DNA from 2 places in the Hydrogenophilus hirschii genome. Region 2 is predicted to be linked to the other one. Evidence: riboswitches for the same ligand, from Rfam matches in the RefSeq annotation. Region 2 holds a riboswitch; the other holds the start of a gene.
What was found. Region 2 has a riboswitch for cobalamin ahead of ACYQ4Z_RS02090 (TonB-dependent receptor domain-containing protein). Riboswitches for the same ligand answer to the same signal wherever they lie in the genome.
Positions count from the first base shown of each region.

Region 1 (9,174 bases), on a different contig from region 2:
CGTCGGGGTCGTCTCCTGCGTCTTTGATCACGACCGCGGTGGCGCGTCCGTCGGGATAAAGGCGCTTTTCGTGGATGGGGAAGACGACGCGTTGCCCGTTGGGGAGCTTGGTTTCGATCGCATCCGGGATCGCGCCGGTGAGTAACCCTTGTGCCGCCGCACGCGCTGCTGCGGCGGCACACGCGCCGGTGGTGAATCCGGTGCGACCGCGGTGGGCGCGCCGCTTGGCGTTGGGATCTGCGTGGCCGGTCACAGCGCGCGATTCCTTCAGCGTTCCGAATCCGCCGTTTCCGCGAGCGCCATCAATGCGTGAAGTGCCGCAACCACCAACGTCGATCCCCCTTTGCGCCCGCGCACGACGATCCACGGGGCACGGTTGCTGGCAATCAGTGCCTCTTTCGATTCGGCGGCGGAGACGAACCCGACAGGCATACCCAGGACCACCGCCGGCTGTGCTTGCCCGGCTTCCATGAGTCGAACCACTTCGAGGAGCGCGGTGGGGGCGTTCCCGATCGCGACGACCGAACCGGCCAAGAGGCCCTGTTCGGCGGCACGGCGCATCGCCATCACCGCACGTGTGGTATTCGCCGCTTTTGCCGCGGCGATCACTTCGGGATCCGAGATGAACTCATGCACTTCGATGCCGAAGTGCTGTAGCCGAGGTTTCGAGAGCCCAACACGGATCATCTCGACGTCGACGATGAAGGAGGCGCCGCGCCGTACCGCTGCGATCGCGGCGGAGACCGCCTCGGGATGAAACTGCACAAGCCCGTTCATTTCGAAGTCGGCCGAGGCGTGGATCATGCGTCGCACCACGGGCCATTCGTGCGCAGGGTAGGCGTGAGCGCCCACTTCACGGTCGATGATCGCGAACGATTCGTGCTCGATTGCGGCACCTGCAGCGGTGAGTTGTTCGGTAACACGCGGAGTGGGTAACGGGTTCGTCATACTTGTTCCTGGAGTTGCTCAGTGTGGAAGTGGAGATCGGGGCCGTTTTCGTGATGGGGGTGGTCGTGGGGTTCGTGAACGCCACGGTGGTGGTGGAGATGGTGGTCGTGATGATCGTGGTGATGATGGCCAAGCCCGTGTGCGAGCGCAAATGTGCGGTATTTGCACCCGGTGCAGGCGAGCGTCGGCAGCGTTTCGTGCGGTTGGGTGAGGAGTCCGTCGAACCAGGCGGCGATCTCAGGGCGAAACCCGAGGTAATCACCAAGCGCCCACGCGACGGTGGGATATTGCCGCTCGAGACGCGCCACCTGCGCGCGGATCCGTTCGATCAAAACGCCGGTGAAGAGATAGACCGGCAGCACGATGATCTGGGTCATGCCCCAGGTGACGAAGCGCTGCGCAACCCGTTCCAGCCGCGGGTAGGTGACACCGGTGAAGGCGAGGTCGACCAGTTCGTGGTCGGTCGCTTCGAAAAGGCGTCGCGCGAGTTTCGCCAATTCGGCATTTGCCCCGGGGTCACTCGAACCGCGCCCCAATAGGATCACCCCTGTGGTCTGCGGATCGGGCATCGCCAGGCGGCGCATCGCACGCTTGCGTTCGCCTTGAAGCGCGGCAAAGAGTTCGTCGCCGGTTCCCACTTGCGGGGTGATGGTGAATGTGACGTCGGGAAAGGCGCGTGCGGCTTGGGCGACGGCTTGCGGGATCTCCATCTTGACGTGACCCGCGGCGTTGATGATGAGGGGGATTACCAAAACTGTCGCTGCCTCTGGGGCTGCCGCGCGTGCGGTTTGGGCAGCATGGGCCAACCCTTCGGGCAAAAGCACTTCGGCAAACTCGATGAAGCAGGTGAGGATGGTGTGGTGCGGATGGCGTTCGCGGGCGGCTGCGGCGAACTGCTCGACTTCATGATTGCCTGCGGGTTCGCGCGAACCGTGGCCGACGATGAGGACGACGGGGTTGGCGGAAGGGCTCACGACGCTCCTCCGTTGGGTTTTTCGGGTGCCTTGTCTGCACGACGAAAGCGGTGGGTGAAGGTTGGGTCGTAGAGCTTACTGCGGGGGGCAGCGTCCCATTGTCGCGCACCGAGCGCTGGCGAAACGATGATCATCGCTTGCGAGACGATCTTTGCGGCGCGGCAAGCGGTGCTGAGTTCGGACAAGGTGGTGCGGACGATCCGCTCTTGCGGCCATGACGCTTTGTGGACCACCAGCACCGGGCTCTCCGGCGCCCAGCCGGCGGCAAGGAAGGCGCGTTCGATTTCCCGCGTCAGTGTGATCGACAGAAAGAGACAGACCGTGGCTTGGTGCGCGGCGAGCGCCTCGAGCCGTTCGCGCGGCGGCATCGGGGTTCGTCCTTCCGCACGGGTCAAGATCACCGTCTGGGTGACCTCTGGCAGCGTGAGGGATTCGCCCGCTGCCGCGGCAGCGGCAAACGCCGACGAAACGCCTGGCACCGCGCGCCATGGGACACCTGCTGCGTCGAGCAGCCGCGCCATTTCGGTGAGTGCGCCGTAGAGCGTGGGATCCCCTGTTTGGAGCCGCACCACGGTAGCGTGGCGTTGCGCCCGTGTGGTCAGCCACTCGGCGATCGCCTCGAGCGTCATACCTTTCGAATCGGCAATTTCGGCCGACTGCGGTGCGTAGCGCGCGACCGCCTCATCGACGAGCGAACCGGCATAGAGCACCGCGCCTGCTTCACTGAGCAGCCGCTGCCCTTTGACGGTAATGAGTTCTGGGTCGCCAGGGCCCGCCCCGACGAACCAGACGGTGCCGGGGCAGGGGCTAAGCGGTGGCAAAGACACGGGGTGTTACCTACCAGTGCGCGACCGTTACGCGGCGCGATGCAGACGAGCGGTAAAGAGCGTGTCTTCGCCGAGCCACGGTTTGGCGTGTTTCGCTGCGGCAAGGAGCGCCAAATCGAGCGCCGGTTCGACCACCAAGACGCTCAAATAGGCAGCACCAAAGGTCGCGATCTGCTGCCACGCTTGTGCACCCAGTCCCAGGAAGGCCCAGAACGCGACCCACAGCACCACACCACCCTGGTAGGTGAGGGAAAGACGAAAGACGTCACGGTAGCGCAAATCGGTGTAGGGGGTTTGCGGCGCGATGGTCCGTTTCGCGACCGCCGCGACGGCAAAGAGCGGGACGAGAAGGGTGGTGACGTTCGCGAAATATTGCGGCAAATCGTACGGGGCGAAGAAGAGGCTCTGAACGAGCAACGCCGTGGCTAAACCGACCGCCGCCGGGGCAAGGCCAAAGAGCAAGAAGAGCGTGCTGCCCAAGATGAGGTGCACTTCGGAAACGCCCACCGCGGGGTGTGGCAGCAGTTCGAACGCCGCAAATGCGATCGCGAACGCACATGCGCTGCGCACCCAAAAGCGCAGGAGGTGTGCAAACGTTGGAACCACGCGTTCGGAAACGAACAGCGTCGTCCAGACAGAGCGCGCCGCGCCGAAGAGTGTGGCCGTGCCAGTGAGGTAGGAGAGGGCCATCTTGGCCCCGGTCAAGAGTCCAGGTTCGATATGCATCGTGCTTCCCTCCGAGCCATGCCGTTACGAAAATTCTGCGCTCGGGGGAAACAGCGAAACCGTGAATACGGAGTACGATGACGCTATCCCACGTGCCGTCACCCCGCGGCGCAGTTGGGTTTGCGCGTCACGATCGGTCTCCTGGCTTGCCGTCGCCCTGCCGCGACGCCTTCCCAGAGCGGTTGCTCCAGTGGCATCGTGTCGCGTCAGTCAGGCTCACAGTAGCGGGGGCTGCGCCGGATTTGCACCGGACTTCCCGTGTGGCCAATTGGCCACTATCGTCACGCGTGCGGTAATTATCAGGATTTGTCGTGTTGGAGTCAACACAAGCGTAGCACAGGAAGTCTCTTGACATCGAAAATGAGAACTACTATCATTGGCGTCATTGATCCGATCGGCGGCAGAGGAGAAGAAGTGATGAGTGGTTGCACGTTACAGCGGTTTGCGATGGGGGTATTCGTTACGGTCGCCTGTTTTTCGACAGTAACCGTTGTGCACGCAGAGCAGGGGATGGATGCGGTAAAGACGTATATGGTCGAGCATGCTACTCGAATGTTGGAAAACAGCAAAAAACTTTCAAATGCTGCCGAACGGTATTACCAAGCAAGCAAGACCTTCCGTTTCGACTACGGAGCGCTTTGGCAAAAGGATCGTCCGAATGTTGTCGGTTGGGTAAGTGAAATGAAAAAAGCGTGGTTATCCGCGCACAACAACTATGAAGAGGTGGAAGGGATCGTGGCAGGGATACCGACGTTGGCGCAATACGATTTGATTCTCGATGCGGGCAATCCTGGGACCTGAATCCGTGGTCACCAAAGTCGAAACCTTTCCTGTGAGCTGTCCGGCATGAAATTTTTGCCGGACAGACCGATTCATTGTCATGCCGACCATCTTTTCGGGGGTGATGGACCCGTATTTGCCCGCAAAAGTCGGCCTTGTCGGGACGGCGTTACGTCATATTGCAGCTTTCAGGCGAAGGGCTACCTTCCACCGCAGCGGAATCCGTCCTTGGGGTGGGTTTCAGCCCGACCATCGTCATGGCGATGCCGCTCGCAACAATCGCTGCTGAAGCGCGACGAACACCTGCACATGGCCGGCAAATCCGCGGCCAAAGTCGAGAATGAGTTTTCTGGCATGTGCCACAAACTTCGCCGCCCGGTACATGATCTCCTGCAACACCGTCTTGAGCCTTCTGCGCTTGGCCGGGTGGCGAATGGGCGCAATCTCGCCGGTCAGGCCCAATTGGCCAAGGAGGCGCAGGCAGTTGTAGGCGAATGCCCCCAGATGCAGGATCACGTCGTTGGTGTCGAACTTGCCCGACGGCAACCGTTCCAGATCAAGGTCAGATTTGATCTCGGCATGGAACTGTTCGTGTGTGCCGTGATACCGGTAGTGCTCGATCACCTCCACAGCCGGCAGGGTGAGGCTCGTCCACCAGCCTTCGATCTCAATGTCCGGCACCAGCAGGTGTTGTCCCTTCTTGTCGATGGTGCGCTCGGTCACCCGCACGATCAGCCGGAAGGTGCGCTTTTGTTTCTGCCAGGCGCGCTCGACCTGGAGGTCGAGAAGTCCCACCCGCTTGCCTGGTCGGGTCACTTCAAAGGCGTTCGCTTCCTCGGCCCGCTTGACCCAGGCCGTTCTGTCCTGCTTTCTTGGGTTCCACTTCGTGACGAATTCCAATACGCGCCCATCACGCGCCCAGGCGTCGCGTTCTTCCGCTTTGGCGAACAGCAGTCGCGCGCTGTCAAAGCCGCTGTCTTCGACCATCAGGACGGGTTGATCCGCCCTGACCAAACGCTTGACCCGAGGAAACGCCCGTTCGTAGAAGTACTCGGTCTCGAGCGCCGAATGCCAGTTCCCGGCACGCAGTTCCAGTCCCATGTTCCAGCCTTCGTTGCCCAGGTAGCCCGCAATCGGGCAATAGCCATCAACGCCTTGGTAGGTGTGGCCGACGTCCTCCTTCTTGGTATCGCTGTTGTCCATGACGAAGGTGTCGATCTCGAAGCGCACGAATCCTTTGTGCGGCGTGATCGGCGCTTTTGTCCTCTCCAGCAGGCGCACCGACAGCTCGTCCGTCCGCTCCCGCAACTCGCCGGCCTTGGCGTCGAGTCGCTGGCGCATCCAGGCACTGCTCGGCACCTTCGACAGCCCCAGCGCTTCCTTGAAGAAGCGATCCTGCCGAAACGGCTCGATGGCTTCGAAGTCGCTCTTGCCCAGACTGAGCAAGCCAGTCATCGCCTTGACCAAGTCGGAGGTCTTCATGCCTTGCGATACCGGCAAGCGCGGATCGATCACGGCTTCCACCTGCGCCGCCTCGCAGCATTGCCCAATCAGCGCCAGGCCGGAGTAAGAGGTCAGATTCAGCTTCGCGGATTGACGGACTTCAAAGCGGGGCATGATCAGTTGGGTGAAGAAGGAAGATGCCGTATTCTATCAATAAATCATATGGTTGCAATTGATCGGGGACAGGTTTCCCACGGATTCAGGCGTGAGGCAGTTGTGTTTCGCGATCGCGCTGAGCAGCTTTTGGGTAGCTTGCAGGGTGAAATGACGCCAGAAACGGTGGCGCAGTTGCGCGCACTATTTGCCGAGATGAAAACAGTCATTTTGAACAAAGGAGACGGCGGGCGCATCACGACACTCAGTCACGAAGCCGCTGACTTGGTGCACAAGGCATTTGCTGCTGTGGAAATAAAGCGCGACTGGCGTTCGGTTTTCCCTCTGTTATTCGAAACGTTGGACCAGATTCCCGAATTGGCGGCTGCGCAGCGGTGGGAAGAGGCGGAGATGAAGCGGCTTGAAGCGTATGCGTTCTTCGATCCCGATATCGAACAGTACCTCATGCCGCGTGCGCCGTCGTTGGTGGTGGCGCTGGAACGATCGTTTTGGGAGGGCAGTGCCGATCGTCCTGGGCTGCAACGGCTCATCGCCGAACGAGCGGATGCGCAACGGTTAAGGACACACTGATTTATTCGCAGATCGATGGGCCGAACTCATCCCTGACATGCGACAATTGAAGTACTGACATTTGATAGGCACTTGACGATGCAAGCGAGCTTTTCCGAACTGGAATATGCGAGCAAGAAGAAAGTGACGCGGCGCGACCGGTTTCTTGCCGAAATCGATGCGGTAACGCCTTGGTCGGCGCTGGTGGCTGAGATCGAACCGTTCTACCCGAAGGGAACCGGACGAGGCCGGCCGCCGATTGGCGTGGAACGCATGCTGCGCATGTATATTGCCCAGCAGTGCTTCGGATTGTCCGATGAAGGGATCGAAGACGCCATCTACGACAGCCAGGCCATCCGGCGCTTCGTTGGCATCGACCTGTCGCGGGAGTCTGCGCCCGATGCCACCACCCTGCTCAAGTTTCGCCGCCTGCTGGAAAAGCACCATCTGACCGAGCGCATCTTTGCTGCCATCAATACCGTGCTGGCGCAGAAGGGTTTGATCCTCAAGGAAGGCACGGTCGTTGATGCCACGATCATCGCCGCACCGTCCTCGACCAAGAACCGAAGCGGCAAGCGCGATCCGGAAATGCATCAAACCAAGAAGGGCAATCAGTGGTACTTTGGCATGAAAGCCCACATTGGCGTCGATGCCGAAACCGGCATCACCCACACGCTGGTGACCACCCCGGCCAACACCAATGATGTCACCCAAGCCCATGCCCTGCTGCATGGAGAAGAGAAAGTGGCCTTTGGCGATGCGGGCTACCAGGGCGTCGAGAAGCGGCAAGAGAACCGCAACGGCAAGGTTCGATGGGAAGTTGCGATGCGTCCGGGCAAACGCAAGGCGCTGCCGAAGACGGCGATGGGCAGGTTGATCGACAAGATCGAGCAACTCAAGGCAAGCGTGCGTGCCAAGGTCGAGCACCCGTTTCACATCGTCAAGAACCTCTTCGGCATGAAGAAGGTACGCTACAAGGGATTGGCGAAGAACACTGCGCAGCTCTACACGCTCTTTGGGTTGGCGAATCTGCTGATCGCCAAGCGGCAATTGTTTGCGCTGGTTGTGCAACCTTTTTTCTGTAAATTTCCGTGGTGTTGGTCATGACGCCGGGGTTACGGGTTGAGGTTGAGATAGACCTTGCCGGTCATCCACTCGTCGTCGAGTTCGGCCAGCAGCGCCGAGACCAGGCGCAGGCAGGAATCCATGTTGGGGAAGATGCTGGCCACTCGGGTGCGTCGTCGCAGTTCCCGGTTGATGCGTTCCAGCCCGTTGGTGGTACGCAAACGGATACGGTGCGCAGCGGGGAAGTCGAACACCGTCAGGGATTCAGGAATCGCGGTTTCGGCCCACTCGGCCAGTTTCGGATGCTCCTTGCGCCAGGTGTCCAGGGCGGCTTTCAAAAGCCGCTCGGCTTCTGCCTTGTCCGGAGCATTGAAGATCGCGCGCAGTGTCGCGGCGACGTGCTTTTTCGCCTCCTGTCGGGTGACGAACTGGCCGGCGTTTTGCTGCAGATGGAACTGGCAACGCTGCCAGGGAACAGAAGGGAACACCGCTTTGCGGGCAGCTTTGAGGCCCGCATGATCATCCGCGATGATGAGCTTGATCCCGTGCAAACCGCGGGCAAGGAGGGATTCCAGGAAACGTCGCCAATTGATCTCGGCTTCCGACGTGGCCACCGTGCAACCGAGCACCCGCCGTTTGCCCGTCGCATCGACGCCGACGGCGATCAAGACGGCACAATCGACGATTCGCCCTTCCAGCCGCACTTTCTCGTAACGGGCATCCAGAAAGAGATAGGGCACTTCGCCCAGAGGACGCTCGCGCCAGGCCGCAAGCCCCTCGTCGAGCCTGGCGGCGGCACGGCTCACCTGGGCGGTGGAGAGCGAAATCTCCGGCCCCAGCAGGCGCTGCAGTACCTCGATCACCCGGCGGGTGGAGACCCCCTGGACGTACATCTCGGCCAGGGCCAGATGCACCGCCTGATCGGTGCGGGTGCCTTTTTCGAGGGCAGAAGGGTAGAAGTCGCCGCAACGCACCTGGGGCACCTGAAAGGTCAGCTCACCAAGGCGGGTGAGTACCGTCTTGGGTTTGTACCCGTTGGCGTAGTCACGCCGTCGCTCACTACGTTCATAGGGCGCCGCTCCAAGGAACTGGGATCGTTCGATCTTGGCGGCTTCATTGACGAGGATGCGCAGAGCCTTGCCGGCACCCTCCAGTCCGTGTTCGAGCAACACAGCATAAGCCATTTCCAAAGGATTGGTTTCGACACGCATCGCCATGATGGGCATACTCCTTTCTCGAAGTCATGGCGTCAGACCGAGCGCCGCGCGCTTCCTGCCAGAGGCACTAAACGGAATTTACAGAAAGGATGGTACACAACCGTTTGCGCTCAACGCCCAAGGTGCGTCCTGAGAGAGGCGAAATGAGGAAATTCGCCGAGAAACGGGGCGAAAGCCAGCCGAAAATGGCGGCAAAAAAGACATTTCTTGCCCACCGAGGTGTGAATGTCGAAGGGATACGGTCACTCTCGCTCATTTCCAGTAAAATGCTGATTTGTTCAGCGTGTCCTTAAGGGAGCACATTGCAGCACTCAAAAAGGAGTTGAACGAAGGCAGAGCGCGATTGAGCGCCCAAGCCAGTCCGTTGGCAGTTTTGTTGCAGTCTCTGGCGATCATGATTCGAGAAGGTCTCGAAGCGGTTTTGGTGATTGGGGCGTTGCTCGGTGTTCTGAGAACGATGCAAGGAAACGA
Region 1 covers NZ_BAAHXQ010000002.1:10,241-19,414, forward strand. The annotation lists gene ACYQ4Z_RS07130 (cobalt-precorrin-5B (C(1))-methyltransferase) at 1-253, opposite strand, end outside; gene ACYQ4Z_RS07135 (precorrin-8X methylmutase) at 268-948, opposite strand; gene ACYQ4Z_RS07140 (sirohydrochlorin chelatase) at 945-1,922, opposite strand; gene cobM (precorrin-4 C(11)-methyltransferase) at 1,919-2,749, opposite strand; gene ACYQ4Z_RS07150 (energy-coupling factor ABC transporter permease) at 2,777-3,475, opposite strand; cobalamin riboswitch at 3,590-3,773, opposite strand; gene ACYQ4Z_RS07155 (hypothetical protein) at 3,824-4,276, shown strand; gene ACYQ4Z_RS07160 (IS1380 family transposase) at 4,511-5,872, opposite strand; gene ACYQ4Z_RS07165 (hypothetical protein) at 6,023-6,442, shown strand; gene ACYQ4Z_RS07170 (IS5 family transposase) at 6,521-7,528, shown strand; gene ACYQ4Z_RS07175 (IS256 family transposase) at 7,537-8,703, opposite strand; gene ACYQ4Z_RS07180 (FTR1 family protein) at 8,987-9,174, shown strand, end outside.
Region 1: it holds a riboswitch for cobalamin, as region 2 does, so the genes downstream of both, ACYQ4Z_RS07150 (energy-coupling factor ABC transporter permease) here and ACYQ4Z_RS02090 (TonB-dependent receptor domain-containing protein) in region 2, are expected to answer to the same signal.

Region 2 (9,174 bases):
AGGTCGGCGCTTTGAACGCGCTGCTCACGGCGACTCGGCCCTGCCATTCCGGAGTGAATTGATAGCGATACGCGGCTTGTCCCGTGGTTTTGCCCCCGAACTGACTGTTGTCGTCGTGGCGTGCGGTCAGTTGCCAACCGTGTCGGCCCTGTTCCGCTTGCCAGCCCAAGAGATAGCCGCGAACGATTCGGCTGGACCGGGTGTATTGGGTGGTGGCGTCCACCTCGGTCGCGGTGAGATCGAACGCAGCAAGGAGTACCCCGAGCGGCAACGCCACCTCGTTCTGCCAACTGAATTGACGTTGTGCCGTCGCGAAGCGACTCACGTTGCTGGCGCTCGCAAGCGCTTTCGACGTATCGCGGGTTTCGCCCAAGCGCAGCGTGGAGAGCCATGCTTCCGTGAGCGGCAGGCGGGTAGTGACTTGGTTGCTGGTCAGATCTTTGTGCAGTAACGCATTGAACGTTCCCGCACCCCAGGCGTCGTATTCGTTGCGGCCACGGGTCGCGAAACTGGCGAGCACGATTTCGCCACCGTTGGCGAGCGACCAGGAGAGGTTGGCGCTGGCGAAACGGTTGCGCCAGCCGTCGCGGTCGGGTTGGTGGTAATCACTGGATGGTGTGGTTGCTTCGATCCCCTCGGTTCCTTCGGCACCCAGGTCGAGTGCGTACCGAAACGCGTCGTTGCCGCCTGAAACGCCGACGCTCGTCTGGTATTCTTCGTGACTGCCCAGGCCGACGAACGCGCGGCGGTGGGTGGCTTCGGTCCCTTTGCGGGTAAAGATTTGGATCACGCCGCCGATCGCGTCCGATCCGTACAAAGCACTTGCCGGGCCGCGAACGATCTCGATCCGTTCGATCAGCTCGAGCGGAATCGCTTCGAGTGTTGCAGTCCCCAAGGTCGCCGAACCGATTCGCATTCCGTCGATGAGCACCAGCGTGTGGCGCGCTTCCGCGCCGCGCAAATAGAGCGAAGCCGATGCCCCTGGGCCACCGTTTTGCACGATTCGCACACCAGGGGTCTGGTTCAACAGATCGACGAGGGTGCGCGCACCGCTTTGTTCGATCGCGTCACGGGTGAGTACGGTCACCGCAGAGAGCGACGCGTCGGTGCGGGTCGGTATACGGCTTGCGGTGACGGCGATCGTCGGCAGTACCGGGTCGAACGCCGACGATTGGGCAACGGCAAGTGGGTTTGTCGCGACGAATCCAAGGATCAAAAGCAGATGACGCCCCTTTTTCGGGCGCAAAAGAGCGATTGCCGACATGAACGAACACTCCCAACTCCAGCCATTCCCCCGTGGCTGTGGCGGTGGAACCCGTTCGCGGCCGGTCTCCGGGCTCGGGTCATGTTCCACACCGCCTTCCCGGTCAGGCCACCCGATCCGAGCAGTGCTGCCAGTGGCGTGATGGTGCGGACGAAACCCTTACCGTTGCGGGGGCAGCAGCGGCTTTGCACCGGGGGCACCGGTGCGCACCGCTTTCCCGTTTCACCGCATCGACCAGAGGGGTGGATGCGGCACCGCGAACACGAATGGTATAAAAGAATGAAGTATACGATTCAGCGATTGCTCAGGTCAATATCGACCGCTTTCGCCGCACGCGCACCGCTTGCGAGCGCCGAGACGACATTGGGGAAATCGCGTTCGACGAGATCGCCTGCGGCGTAGAGTCGCAGCAGCGGCGTTCGCCCCCAACGGTCGGTGATGAGGTAGCCCGCCTCGTCGCGGGCAAGCGCCGTTGCGGTGTCGCCCAGCGCCGCGACCAACCATTCGCTGTTAGGCGCGTAGCCGATCAAGACGTGGAGGCGATCGACCATTGCGACTTCCGTTGTGTCGGAAACGGTCTGCCAATTCGCAACGAGTTTCCCCGCTTCCCGACGAACGGCACGGAGGGTGGCGTGCATAACCACCCGTATCCGGTCAGCGAAGCGTTCGACCGCTTCGTGCAGTTGCCGTTGAGCGCGCGGACGGGATCGGCAGAGGATGATCGCGCACCCGCCCAGCTCGGCGACCATCTTGGCGTTTTCAAAGGCGTTGTCGCCGCCACCAACGATCAGGACGGTCTTGCCTTGGCAGAGATCGAGATCGCGGAACGCAAAGGGGCCATAAGCGAGTTCCGATGCGGACAACTGCCCAATCCCAGCAACGGTTGCGAGTGCCTCAGGTCCGCGGTAGCGCAAACCAGTGGCGACGATCACAGCGGCGGCATGTCGCGGTGTGCCGTCGTGAAGAAACAGGCGCCACCCGTTTGGGACCGGAACCAATCGTTGTACGCTGCTCGTGCATGCGATCGGGATCCCTGCCGCTTCGGCGTGCGCGACGAAGCGGGCACTCATCTCGGTGCCGGTCAGCCCGTGTTGCCCCAATACCCACTCGTTGGCCAAAAAATTGAAGCGTAGGATTCCACCCGGCGCTTCAGCCGCTTCGAGTACGAAAGGCGCATAACCCAGCTGCTTGAGCCACAAGGCCGCCGAAAGTCCGGCAGGGCCCGCGCCAACGATTGCGACACTCAGAGGATCTGACATGCCTCGTCGAACGTAAGACGGGGGTTGCGCGGAAATAGCTTACTCGGGTCACCGATGCCCAAGTTGACGAGAAAGAGGGAGCGGATCGTCGTGCCGGCAAAAAAGAGTTCATCGGCGCGCGCTTTGTCGAACCCGGCCATAGGGCCGCAATCGAGCCCTAGAGCGCGCGCGGCGAGGATCAGATAAGCGCCTTGCAGCGCAGCATCACGAAATGCGGTTTCGCGGGCGAGCGCCTCGTTGTTTGCGAACCAGGCGCGGGCGTCGGTATGGGGGAAGAGTTTCGGCAGCTCTTCGTAGAAGGCGAGGTCGTAGCCGATCAATACGGTGACCGGTGCCGCCATGGTTTTCTCGACGTTTCCGGGGTCCAGGGTCTCTTTGAGTTTGGCTTTCGCTTCGGGCGACTTGATGAAGCGAAAGCGGGCTGGGCACCCGTTCGCCGCAGTCGGTCCCCATTTGAGGAGGTCGTAGAGGGCGTGAAGCGTTTCATCGGGAATGGGTTCGGGAAGAAACCCGTTGTGGGAACGGGCTTCGGTAAAGAGTTGCGCTAATGCCGCGTCAGGTAATGTGGGTTTCATCGTGTGGCTCCTTTGGGCGCTTCGGTGCAGGATTGTGAAAAGGCTTGTCAGTTTTTGCCGGCAACCCATCGATCCCACGCTGCGCCATTGCGCAACACCGAACGCGCACGGGCAGCGCCTTCGGCCAGCGATCCGACTTTTCCGGTGTGCCAGAGCGCGATCGCCGCACCATAGACCAGCGCATCCGCGGTCGGGCCTGGCGCGCCTTGGAGCGCGGCGATTCCGGTTTGCGCCGCATAATGGGCGGCGTCGCGTTGCCAATCGGGCGAATCAGTGGGATCAGGCATGGCACGAGGCCATTCGGGGGCGCGGACTGCATGCTGGATTGCGAGCGCACCCGGATCGATCGATTCCGTGGTGTCCCCCTCGGTCGGCATGCGGACGACCACACTGGTCTTGTTCAACGGGGGAAGAAAGCCCCCTTCGACACCTTTCGTGATCGCGGCCGAGGTAAAACCGGCAGCGCGCGCCAGCAGGGCATAGAGGCGGGCATACGGGGAATGGACATATCCCGAGAGGTGATGGGTTTCGCGCTTGCCGAGCAACGGTTTGGCCAAGGTTTCGAGCGTGTTGAGCGCGGTGCGTTTGACGATTTCGTTGCGAAGCGGCACGAGCGCGGCGATTCGCGGTGCGTACTGGTGTTGATCGCAATAACTCCAGCCGCAATGCTCGACGGCTGCCGCGGCTTCCTGCGGTGTCCGCGCGACGGGGATCTCCGCGGCACTCAGAATCTGGGCGTGGGTCACTCCGTATTTGGGGCCCAAACGGGGCAGTCCAATCGCTAGAGTGGGAAGGCCGCAGGCTGCCAAGACCGCGGGGAGAAAGGGAGAAGCGGGCATCGAGCGCGCAAAGCCATCGAATGGGTCGGCCAAAATCGCCAACGATTCGACCGCAACCGTGATCGGGTTCGTTTCACTGATGAGCGCATCAAGTAGCCCGAGAAATTCGTCGTCGGTCTCCCGTTTCATCCGCAGCGCGATCAGGAAAACGCCGATCTGCGCGGGCGTGGCATGTCCCGATAGGATCGCCGCGAATGCTTCGCGGGCTTCGTCACGAGTCAGTGGTTTGGAAAGGTGCGGCCCCGTGGCGATCTTTTCGATGGCTGTGCGAATGGCGTGCTGGGGTGTGTCAGAGGTCACGCATCATTCTCCAATAAAGCCACTTCATGGTGAGCGCGCTACCCGCGACGATACTGACGAGGGACAAAAATGACCCGACGGCAAGCGTCGAAATGCCGGTGATCCCTTGTCCGAACGTGCAGCCCATCGCCAGAATGCCGCCCACACCCATCAAAAACGCTCCGACTAGGTGGTTGAGCAGGTCGCTGCGGTCCGCAAACCACTCGATTCGAAACGAGCGTGTGACCAAAGCGTGGAGGAACGAACCCAGCGTGACGCCGACGAGCACCAGGATTCCAACGTTCAAGCGGTTCCAAGCGCTGGGCGCTTGCAAGTAATAGGCGAGATCGCCCAACGGCGCGATGAAGGTCATCGACTGGGTATTGACTCGGCTCAATTGCTCATCGGCAAAATCGGCAAAGTCACGCCACGCACTGCCCGTCGTTTCGCTACCGGTGAGCCACCACAAGAAGGTGACCACCAGGCCAATCACGATGCCCGCTCGGACAAGCTGACGGCTGGCGCGAAACGCGGCGTCCCGGAAGGCAAAAAGGAGCAAAGCGACCGCAAGGAGGAGGCCAATCGCGTAGTGGGCCAATGGACTATCGCTGCCGGTCACGACACGCGCGAGTTCTTGCGGACCATCGAGGGAAATCGCTGTGGCAGCCAGCCACGGATAGAAAAGGGTGCCGTAGCCACCCAGCCAGTTGAGATAGTAGGCGGTTACCGCAATGATCGCCAAGACGAGCAACGATTTGAGGTTTCCACCGCCCAGTCGGATCACATTTTTGTTTGCGCATCCCCCCGCAAGCGTCATTCCGACGCCGAAGAGCAGGCCGCCCAATACGTGACGCAACCAGATCAGTTCGCTGCTCCGGTAGGGGGGGAAGGTGTCCGAGTCGAGATCGAGCCCTTGTGTGGCTTCCAGCGTCATCGTCCCCAAGATGGCTACTGCGATCGCCACGAACCACGAACGCAAACGCGAAAGATCCCCGATGTTGATCCAGTCGGAGATCGCACCCATCGTGCAGAAGTGGCTGCGCGCCGCAACGAAACCAACGATGCCGCCTGCGCCCAACGCGCTCAGCAAAATGGTGTGGTGGATCGTCCAGTCCAAGGCGTGCCCTCCGGGTGGGTTGCAGAAAAGCGATGCAACTGCGCCAATGGTAATCAAAGTAAAACGAGATTGTCACGATGAATCAATTCGGGCTCATCGATATAACCCAGCAGACTTTCGATCCGCTGGCTGGGTTGTCCTGCGATGCGGCGGGTTTCGTGCGCGGCGTAATTGACGAGCCCGCGCGCCACTTCGCGCCCGTCTGGCGCGCGGCACGAAACCACCGAGCCGCGCGGGAAATCTCCGTCACACCGCGTGACGCCAACCGGCAACAAGCTTCTGCCTGCTTTGAGCGCTGCCACCGCGCCTTCGTCGAGCCAGAGGATTCCAGCGGTTTTGAGGTGGTCGGCGAGCCACTGTTTACGGGCGGCAAGCGGCGTGGCGCGCGCTTTCAACCAGGTGCCGATCGGTTCGCCAGTGGCCAGGCGCACGATGACGTTCGGTTCGCGACCCGAGGCGATCACGGTGTGCGCGCCGCTGCGGCTCGCACGTTCTGCCGCACGGACCTTGGTGATCATGCCCCCTTTACTGATCCCGGTACCGGCGCCACCTGCCATCAACGCCAGCGCCGGATCGTCGGCGTTCGCTTCGGAGACCAACGTGGCTTTGGGATCTTTGCGCGGGTCGGCGGTAAAGAGCCCCGCCTGGTCGGTGAGGATGAAGAGTGCGTCGGCGTCGATCGCGTTCGCAACCAGAGCGCCCAGCGTGTCGTTGTCCCCAAATTTGATTTCGTCGGTGACGATCGTGTCGTTCTCATTGACGATCGGCACGATGCCAAGGGTGAGGAGCGTGGTGAGCGTGCTGCGGGCGTTGAGGTAACGGGTGCGGTCCGCCAGGTCTTCGTGGGTAAGGAGGATTTGCGCGGTGTGGCGGTGGTGCGGGCGAAACGCCTGTTCCCACGCTTCGACGAGCGCCGCTTGGCCGACAGCGGCGGCCGCTTGCAACAGGTTCAACGCCTTGGGCCGTTTGTGCCACCCCAGCCGGCGCATCCCGCACGCGATTGCGCCGGAGGAGACCACGCACACCTCTTTGCCTTGCGCAACGAGGTTGGCGATTTGTCCCGACCACTCCGAGAGTCGCTGTGTGTCCAATCCCGCGCCATCGTTGGTGACCAGGGCGCTCCCGACCTTGACGACCAGGCGGCGGGCTTGCGCGAGCGCAGCGCGTGGGGTCGTCAGACTGCCGGAGACGTCACGCGCGGGATGTACGGTCATCGATCGTATCCCCGTTCATCGATTCGCGCGCCATCGGATCCGAATCCGCGTCGTCTGCTTCGGGGGGTGTCTGGTGTGCTTTCGCGGCGTCCACCGCGTCTTGAATCGCATAGACGAGCGCTTGGCACCCTTCTCCCGTTGCCGCGCTGATCGCAAACCAACGGTCGACGGAGCCGAACCGGTCGAGGAACGCGCGATAGCGCTCGGCACGTTCTGCTTCCGGGATCAGGTCGATCTTGTTGAAGACGAGCCAGCGCGGTTTCCGATAGAGCGTTTCGTCGTAACGGCGCAGCTCTTCGACGATCGCTTGTGCGTCGCGAACCGGATCCGCTTCCGGGTCGATCGGGGCGAGGTCGACCAAGTGCAGTAACAGCGCGGTTCGCTGCAGGTGGCGCAAGAAGCGGTGTCCCAGCCCGGCGCCTTCGCTCGCTCCTTCGATCAATCCCGGAATGTCGGCGACGACGAAGCTGCGATCGACGTCGGTGCGGACCACGCCCAGATTGGGGTAGAGGGTGGTGAAGGGGTAGTCGGCCACTTTCGGACGGGCCGCGGAAATTTGTCGGATCAAGGTCGATTTGCCGGCGTTGGGTAACCCCAGCAGACCGACGTCGGCGATCACCCGCAATTCGAGTTCGAGCCGTTTGTGTTCCCCGGGTTCACCTCGGGTGAATTGGCGCGGAGCACGGTTGGTGCTCGATTTGAAGTGGAGGTTGCCCAAGCCTCCGCGGCCTCCGCGCGCGATCAGCGCACGTTGCCCTGGGCGCGCCAAATCGGCGATGATTTCGCCCGTGTCGGCGTCGCGCACCACGGTGCCCACAGGGACGCGGACGATGAGATCGTCACCGGCCGCACCGTACTGATCACGTCCTCGGCCCGGCTCTCCGTTTTGCGCGCGAAAGATGCGGGTGTAACGGAAATCGATGAGTGTGTTGAGGTTGGGGTCGGCTTCGAAATAGATGCTGCCGCCACGGCCGCCGTCGCCGCCGCTTGGCCCCCCTTTGGGAACGTACTTTTCACGCCGAAAGGCGGCACATCCGTCGCCGCCTTTCCCTGCGATCACTTCGATGCGCGCTTCGTCGAAAAACTTCATGGCTACCTCTTACGCGGGGCGACGAAGCGCACCCGATCCGTACCGATCAGGCGTTGTCTTGCACCGGCCGGATGTTGACGAAACGGCGCTGCTTCGGCCCTTTCACGACGAATTCGACAACCCCGTCGGTCAGCGCAAAGAGGGTGTAGTCTTTGCCGCAGCCGACGTTTTCACCGGGGTGAAACTGCGTTCCCCGCTGACGCACGATGATGTTGCCCGCACGGACGAACTGCCCGCCGTAGCGTTTTACGCCAAGGCGTTTCGACTCGGAATCGCGACCGTTACGGGAACTCCCACCAGCTTTTTTGTGTGCCATTGCTTACTCCTTGCAAGAACCGGAAATCCGATCAACCTTCGATCGCGTCGATGCGGATTTCGGTGTAATTCTGCCGATGCCCTTGCCGTTTCATGTAGTGCTTACGGCGACGCAATTTGAAAATCCGGACCTTGGGGTGGCGTCCGTGCGCGACCACAGTGGCTTTGACAACGGCGCCGTCCACCAACGGGGTTCCGACTTTGACCGTGTCACCGCTACCGACCATCAAAACGTCGGTCAGCGAGAGCTCTGTGCCCACTTCTGCCGGTATCTGTTCTACTTTGATCTTTTCGCCGACGGATACGCGATACTGCTTGCCGCCGGTTTTTATGACCGCATACATGGCGCTGCTCCAGTCTATTCAATCTAAGGAATGAAGAACGCGCAATTCTATTGCTTTGTCGTTGTTTCGTCAATGGTTTGGTCTCGTCCTGGCATCTGGACGCAACAATGCCCGCCATTCGGTCCCCCTTCTGGCCCCAGCTCGATCAGCCAGTCGGCGTGGCGCAAAAAATCGGGGTCGTGTTCGGCAGCGATCAACGTGTGTCCCGCGTCGCGCAACAGAAAGAGTGCGGTGAGCAGTTTTTCGATATCGGCGAAATGCAGCCCCGTGGTGGGTTCGTCCAGAAGGTAGAGCGTCGGTGAGGGGGCGGGTTTGGCGAGTTCGCGCGCCAATTTGAGCCGTTGCGCTTCGCCGCCGGAAAGGGTGGGTGCCGGCTGCCCCAACGGGAGGTAACCGAGCCCCAGCTGGACGAGCGTCGTCAAGACCCGGCGGATCTGAGGATGGTTGTCGAAAAGCTTCAGCGCGTCTTGTGCCGAAAGCGTGAGCGCCTCGCTGATCGTCACCCCCCGGTAGCGAATTTCCAAGGTTTCGCGGTTATAGCGAGCACCGTGGCATGCTGGGCAGGGTTCGATCACCGGTGGAAGGAACTGCATCTCGATTTTTCGCCACCCTTCGCCCTGACACACTTCGCACCGTCCACCCCGGACGTTGTAGGAAAATCGACTTGCGGTATACCCGCGGGCGCGTGCTTCTGGTGTCTGCGCAAAGCATTCGCGCAGCGCGGTCATGATGCCGGTGAATGTCGCGGGGGTGGAACGCGCGTTGTGCCCGATGGGCTGCTGGTCGACGGTGATGATGCGCTGCCAAGGCAGTGGTCCATCGCTCGTCGCGTCGGAACTGGGCGGTGCGGCACAGGTGCCGAACATGAGTCGGCCCCA
Region 2 covers NZ_BAAHXQ010000001.1:414,462-423,635, forward strand. The annotation lists gene ACYQ4Z_RS02090 (TonB-dependent receptor domain-containing protein) at 1-1,264, opposite strand, end outside; cobalamin riboswitch at 1,307-1,538, opposite strand; gene ACYQ4Z_RS02095 (NAD(P)/FAD-dependent oxidoreductase) at 1,558-2,523, opposite strand; gene ACYQ4Z_RS02100 (malonic semialdehyde reductase) at 2,508-3,098, opposite strand; gene ACYQ4Z_RS02105 (anthranilate phosphoribosyltransferase) at 3,146-4,237, opposite strand; gene ACYQ4Z_RS02110 (YeeE/YedE family protein) at 4,227-5,333, opposite strand; gene proB (glutamate 5-kinase) at 5,387-6,547, opposite strand; gene obgE (GTPase ObgE) at 6,525-7,637, opposite strand; gene rpmA (50S ribosomal protein L27) at 7,684-7,953, opposite strand; gene rplU (50S ribosomal protein L21) at 7,985-8,296, opposite strand; gene ACYQ4Z_RS02135 (excinuclease ABC subunit UvrA) at 8,344-9,174, opposite strand, start outside.